Regions from separate parts of the Actinosynnema sp. NPDC037264 genome, predicted to be linked through region 1. Evidence: riboswitches for the same ligand, from Rfam matches in the RefSeq annotation. Region 1 holds a riboswitch; the other holds the start of a gene.

Region 1 (3,346 bases):
CAGCACGTGCAGGCCGTCGCGGATCTGGACGTCCTTGATCTCGCACAGCCAGCCGTCGACGTGCAGGATCAGCTCGTCGAACCCGTCGTCCTCCGGCCGGTCGGCCAGGCCGAGGTCGTGGTCGAGCTTGGCGGCCTGGATGAGGGTCCATATCTGGGCCCGGATCGCCGGCAGCTTGGCCGGGTCCATGGCGGCGATGGTGCCGTGCTCGTCCAGCAGCTGCTCCAGCCGGGCGATGTCGCCGTAGCTGTCGGCCCTGGCCATCGGCGGCACGAGGTGGTCGACCAGGGTGGCGTGCGCCCGGCGCTTCGCCTGGGTGCCCTCGCCCGGGTCGTTGACCAGGAACGGGTAGATCAGCGGCAGGTCGCCCAGCGCCGCGTCGGGCCCGCAGCCCGCCGACAGGCCGACGGTCTTGCCGGGCAGCCACTCCAGGTTGCCGTGCTTGCCCACGTGCACCACGGCGTCGGCGCCGAACTCGTCCTCCAGCCAGCGGTAGGCGGCCAGGTAGTGGTGGCTCGGCGGCAGGTCCGGGTCGTGGTAGATGGCGATGGGGTTCTCGCCGAAGCCGCGCGGCGGCTGGACCATGACCACGACGTTGCCGGAGCGCAGGGCGGCCAGCACGATCTCGCCGTCGGGGTCCCGCGACCGGTCCACGAACAGCTCGCCGGGCGCCTCGCCCCAGTGCCGCTCCATCTCCTCGCGGGTGTCCTCGGGCAGGGTGGCGTACCACTGCCGGTAGCGGGCCGCCGGCAGCCGCACGGGGTTGCCCTGGAGCTGCTCCTCGGTGAGCCAGTCGGCGTCCTGGCCGCCGGCCGCGATGAGGGCGTGGATCAGCGCGTCGCCGTCGAGGTCGGCCACGCCCGGCAGCTCGTCGCCGATGTCGTAGCCGTGCTCCGCCATGGCGGTGAGCAGCCGCACGACGCTGGCCGGCGTGTCCAGGCCGACCGCGTTGCCGATGCGGGAGTGCTTGGTCGGGTAGGCCGACAGCATCACCGCGATGCGCCGTTCGGCCGGCTGCACGTGGCGCAGCCGGCCGTGGCGCACGGCGATGCCCGCGACCCGCGCCGCGCGCTCGTCGTCGGCGACGTAGACCGTGAGGCCGTCCTCGTCGACCTCCTTGAACGAGAACGGCACCGTGATGATCCGGCCGTCGAACTCCGGGATCGCGACCTGGGTGGCGGTGTCCAAAGGGGACAGCCCGTCGTCGTTGCCGTCCCACGCGGCCCGGCTCGTGGTCAGGCACAGGGCCTGCAGCACCGGCACGTCGAGGGCGGCCAGCGCGCCCACGTCCCACGCCTCGTCGTCACCGCCGGCCGACGCGGAGGCGGGCTTGGTGCCGCCGGCCGCGAGCACGGTCACCACCAGGGCGTCGGCCTGGCCGAGCACGGCCAGCAGCTCCGGCTCGGCGGTGCGCAGCGAGGCGCAGAAGACCGGCAGCGGACGGCCGCCCTTGGCCACGATCGCGTCGCACAGCGCGTGCACGAACGCCGTGTTCCCGGCCACGTGGTGGGCGCGGTAGTACAGGACGGCGATGGTCGGGCCCTCGCCCGCGTCCTGCCGTTCGAGCACGCCCCAGGTGGGCGTCGGTGCGGGCGGCGCGAAGCCGTGGCCGGTGAGCAGCACCGTGTCGGACAGGAAGTGGTGCAGCTGGGCGAGGTTCGCCGCGCCGCCGTGCGCCAGGTAGGCGTGCGCCTCGGCGCAGACCCCGCCGGGCACGGTCGACAGCTCCATCAGCGGCGCGTCGGGGTTCTGCTCACCGCCCAGCACGACGACCGGCAGGCCCGAGGCGAGCAGCCGGTCGAGCCCCTCCTCCCACATCCGGCGTCCGCCGAGGATGCGCACGACCACCAGGTCGACGCCCTCCACCAGGGCCGGCAGGTCGTCGACGGCGGTGCGGGCGGGGTTGGCCAGGCGGTAGTCGGCGCCACTCGCGCGGGCGGACAGCAGGTCCGTGTCGGAGGTCGACAACAGCAGGATCACGTGCGGGCTCCATCCCTCGGGGGTCCTCGCCCCGGTCGTGGGTACGGCGAGCGGAGTTCCTGACTCCCGGGGCCTCCCCCGGTCACAGTGGCGGGACCGCGCCGGATTCACACCGGCTTCCTCCTGCTGCTTCGCCGTTCGGAGGTCACCCTAACGGCAGTTAGCATCCAGTCCATGCCCACGGATCGAACTCACCCGGACGCCTGCCCCGGCGCGGTCGACGTGCACCGGGCCGCCGACGGCGGGCTGGCGCGCGTGCGGGTGCCCGGCGGGACGTTGGAGGCCGGGCAGGTCGACGTGCTCCGGTCCGCCGCGATCGAGCTGGGCGACGGCGTCCTGGAGTTGACCTCGCGGGCGAACCTGCAGATCAGGGGCTTGGCGCCGGGGGCGGAGCACGAGCTGGGCGCGCGGTTGCGCGACGTCGGCCTGCTGCCCTCGATGAGCCACGAGCGGATGCGGAACATCGTCGCCGCGCCGTTGGACGACAACCAGGCGCTGGTCGACGAGATCGACGCGGCGTTGCTGGCCGTGCCGGAGCTGGCGTCCCTGCCAGGGCGTTTCCTGGTCACGGTGGGTGGCGCGGTCAGCGGCCTGGGAGGTGACGTCGGGCTGGTCGGCGACGCGTTGTTCCTGGCAGGCCACGATTCAGGGCTGCGCGTGGCCGATCCGGTCGCGGCCGTGGTGACCGCCGCGCGGCTGTTCGGCGAGCTCCGCGGCGACGCGTGGCGGCTGTCCGAAGTGGACGGCGGTGTGCGGAAGATCACGGCGGCGTTGGGCGTTCCGGGTGACGTCCGGATCGAGCCGGATGTGACGCCCGTCGCACCGGGGCCGCACGGTTCCGCGGTCGTGGCGGGCGTGCCGTTCGGGCGCTGGGACGCACGGCTGCTGGCCGGCGTGCCGGTCCGGCTCACGCCGTGGCGCAGCGTGGTGCTGCCGGCCGGGAGCGACACCGGCGGCCTGTTCACCTCGCCGGACTCCCCGTGGCACGGCGTCAGCGCGTGCACCGGGCGGCCGGGCTGCGCCAAGTCGCTGGCCGACGTGCGCGCCGACGCGACCCGCTGGCTCGACACCCGGTCCACGCCGGGCCGGGTGCACTGGTCGGGCTGCGCACGCCGGTGCGGCAGGCCGGCCGGCGACGTGGTGGAGTTCGTCGCGACCGGCGACGGGTACGAGGAGATCAATTGACCAGCTACGTCAAGGACGGCGCGGAGATCTACCGCCGCTCCTTCGCCACCATCCGCGCCGAGGCAGACCTGGCGCGGTTCCCGTCGGACGTGTCCCGGGTGGTGGTGCGCATGATCCACGCCTGCGGGATGGTCGACCTGGTCGCGGACGTCGACTTCTCGCCCCACGTGGTGCGCGACGC
Region 2 (3,346 bases), on a different contig from region 1:
CGAGGGTGACGGCGTGCACGGCGGGCAGGGCCGCGAGCCGGTCGGCGACGTGGTCGAGGAACGTTTCGTCGGTCATGGGCACGGCGACATGCATAGCCGCCGGCCGGGGGCCGCGTCAGCCGAATTTCGCGGTCAGAGGGTCGCGAACTCGACTCCCATCGCCACGCCCGCGAGCACGAGCAGCACGCCGGTGGCGGCGAGCGTGCGACGGTAGCCGGTGTCGCCGAGCCTGCGGCGTCCACGTGCGACGAGCAGGGCGATCACGACCTTGCCGCCGACCAGGGTGAGGTAGAACCCGGTCAGCAACGCCACGCCCGCGACCGCTGACGTGCGCCAAGTGGTGATGGTGAGGGGGCCGAGCGCGGTCGCCCACGCGATCCACGGGTGCGGGCTGAGCAGGTTCACCAGCACCGCTCGGCGCAGGGCCGCGGCATCCGGCGGAGGTTGGTCGGGCGAGGGCTGGGCGGTCAGTGAGGCCGAGCGGGCGTCGCGGACGGTCTGCACGCCGGTCCACACGACGAACACCGCGCCGACGACGCCGAGCACGCCCAGCGCCCGCCCCGGCAGGCGGTCCAGCAGGAGCAGGGTCACGGCGACCACGGCGGCGTCCGACAGCAGCGGCGCGCAGGCGGTCAGGGCGCCGGCCCTCCAGCCCGACCGCAGCGCCGACGTCACCACCAGCACCAACAGCGGACCGGGGCTGATGCTCGCGGCCAGGCCGAGGGCCAGTCCCAACCCCAGTGCGTCCACGGCGGCAGACTAGGTCACGTGTCCGAGTTCGCCCGAGTCCTGGCCACCCTGCGGCAGGTCCGCGGCCTCAGCCCGTTCTTCGCCCTGGACGTCGGCCGGCCCGACGACAGCTGGCACGACGGCGTGGCCCTGTCGCACGGCCCCGCCCTGCCCCACGCCCTCGACCGGATCTCCGCCCGGTACCGCACCGGGGAACGGCGGGTCGCCGCGTCGTTGTTCTTCCTCGGCTACACCGCGCGGCTGCTGAGCCCGGTCGTCGCCGCACGCGCGGTCGGCGGGGACGTGCCCGACATCCGCCCGGCCAACCTGTGGTGGCGCTACACCCCCGAAGGGCTCCAGGTCCGGCTCAAGGACCCCGTCGCCGGCGTCGGCATCGCCGAGTCGCTGGAGCCGGTGGTCGAGGCGGTGCACGCGGTCACGCCGGTGGCCCGCGGCCTGCTGTGGGGCAACGCGGGGTCGTCCATGGCGGGCGCGCTGCGCACGATCAGCCGCAGCGGCGTCGACTGCGACGCGCTGGCCGCCGAGCTGTTCGCCGACCCACCGCTCAAGGACACCGGCGAGTTCATCCCGTTCCCCGGCGAGATCGCGTTCCGGCGGCGCAGCTGCTGCCTGTACTACCGGCTCGACGGCGGCGGCACGTGCGGTGACTGCCCGTTGCCGGCTCGTCGGAGGTGAGCGACGACAACTCGTCTGGTCGGTTGTGCCGGCCCTCGATCCACCTCTACGGTCGCAGCGCCGCAGTGGACGGGAAGCCGGTGTGAATCCGGCGCGGTCCTCGCCACTGTGACCGGGGAGCCAACCCGCCGAGAACGTCACTGGCCGCGCTCAGCGGCTGGGAAGACGCGGGGACGGCGTCGATCCGGGAGTCAGGAGACCGGCTGCGGCACGAGTTGTTGTTGACCTTCCACGAGGTATGGAGGAGGCCGTCATGACGAGCCCCGCGCACCCCCTTTCCACTCCCGTCCCCAAGTGGGCCTACGCCGTCGCGCTGGTCGCGTTGACCGTGACCTGGCTGGTCCTGCAGGAGAACGGCATCGCGCTCGGCCACGCCGCCGAGACCGTGCACGAGTTCTTCCACGACGGGCGCCACGCGCTCGGCGTCCCGTGCCACTAGGCGCGGGCGCCATGTCGACGAACACCTACAAGGGCCTGTTGCTGCGCGGTCTCGGCGCGGGCGCGGTGGCCGGGCTGCTCGCGGGCCTGGTCGGCGTGCTGGTGGTCGAGGCGCCGATCCGGGCGGCGCTGGCCGTCGAGCAGGCCCGGCCCGCGGCGCCCGACGCGGGTCACGGGCACGGCGAGCTGTTCAGCCGCGGCACGCAGGTGGTCGGCGGTGTGCTCGCCGCGGTCGTGGTGGGCGTCGCCGTCGGCGCTCTGTTCGCCACCGCCTACGCGGGGTCGCGGCGCTGGTTCGCCTCGAAGGCGCCGTTCGTCCGGGCGGTGGCGCTGTCGGCGGCGGCGTTCGGGGCGGCGGCGCTGCTGCCCGCGGTGAAGTACCCGGCCAACCCGCCGGCGGTGGGCGACCCGGACACGGTCGAGTACCGCACCGTGCTCTACCTGGGGCTGATCGCGGCCGGGCTGCTGGTCGCGGTCGGGGCGAGCTACCTGGCCTCCCGGTTGGGCCGCCTCGGCACGCCGGTCCGGGCCACCGCCGTGGCCTCGGCCGTGGTGGCGGCGGTGGTCGTGCTGCTGGTCGCGTTCCCGGCGACGCCGGACGCCGTGCCGTCCGACCTGCCGGGCAGCGTGCTGTGGGAGTTCCGGCTGGCCTCCCTCGCCGAGACGGCCACGCTGTGGCTCGGCCTCGGCGTCGTGTTCGGCCTGCTGGTCGACCCGGCCACGAGACGGGCCAGGTCGGCCGTCTAGCAGGCTGGTCGGTCTCAGCCGTCCAGCAGCCGGGCGAGCGCCTCCAGGTCCACCCCCACCAGGGACTCCCGGAACACGCGGCGCTCGCCCGGCTCGACCGGCACGTCGCACGGCACGACCAGGACCGTGCAGCCGGCGGCCACGGCGGAGGCGACGCCCGTCGGCGAGTCCTCGATCGCGACGCACCGGGTCGGGTCGACGCCGAGCAGCCGGGCGGCCTTCAGGTACGGCTCGGGCAGCGGCTTGTTGCGGCGGTCCACCTCGTCGCCGCACACCGTGACGTCGAACAGGTCGCGCCCGATGGTGTCCAGCGCGACCTCGGTCAACTGCCGCTCGGTCGACGTCACCAGCGCCATCGGCACGCCCGAGTCGCGGACCGCGCGCAACGCCTCACGCGCGCCCGGCCGCCACGGCAGCCCGGCGCGGAACACCTCCTCGGTGCGCCGCATGATCCACGCCGCGCCGTCGGCGACGTCCTCCTCGGACGGCCGCTCGACGCCCACTTCCGCGAACAGCATCGACATCGTCCGGGGCACGCTCGACCCGACCATCGCCTGCCTGGTCGCGAGAGACAGCGTGCCGCCCAGCTTCTCGACGAACTCGTAGAGCGGGATGTCCCACAGCTTCTCGGAGTCCAGCAGCGTGCCGTCCATGTCCCACAGCACAGCCTCGACCGTCATGTACGTCCTTCGTTGATCACGCGTGGTCGTGTCCTTCACCTGTTCGACGCAAGTAT

What was found. A riboswitch is a leader RNA that binds a small molecule or an ion and turns the genes downstream of it on or off. The one in region 1 is predicted to bind cobalamin.
Region 2: another riboswitch for cobalamin. It lies ahead of ACZ7GX_RS12365 (CbtB domain-containing protein); the one in region 1 lies ahead of cobN (cobaltochelatase subunit CobN).

The regions. Positions count from the first base shown of each region.
Region 1 is NZ_JBVJVK010000002.1:357,507-360,852, reverse strand. Features, by position in the region: gene cobN (cobaltochelatase subunit CobN) at 1-1,980, opposite strand, end outside; cobalamin riboswitch at 2,014-2,143, opposite strand; gene ACZ7GX_RS04140 (ferredoxin-like domain-containing protein) at 2,155-3,165, shown strand; gene ACZ7GX_RS04135 (precorrin-8X methylmutase) at 3,162-3,346, shown strand, end outside.
Region 2 is NZ_JBVJVK010000008.1:59,971-63,316, reverse strand. Features, by position in the region: gene ACZ7GX_RS12380 (nucleotidyltransferase domain-containing protein) at 1-76, opposite strand, end outside; gene ACZ7GX_RS12375 (LysE family translocator) at 133-750, opposite strand; gene ACZ7GX_RS12370 ((2Fe-2S)-binding protein) at 769-1,425, shown strand; cobalamin riboswitch at 1,464-1,647, shown strand; gene ACZ7GX_RS12365 (CbtB domain-containing protein) at 1,679-1,864, shown strand; gene ACZ7GX_RS12360 (CbtA family protein) at 1,876-2,610, shown strand; gene ACZ7GX_RS12355 (HAD family hydrolase) at 2,625-3,290, opposite strand.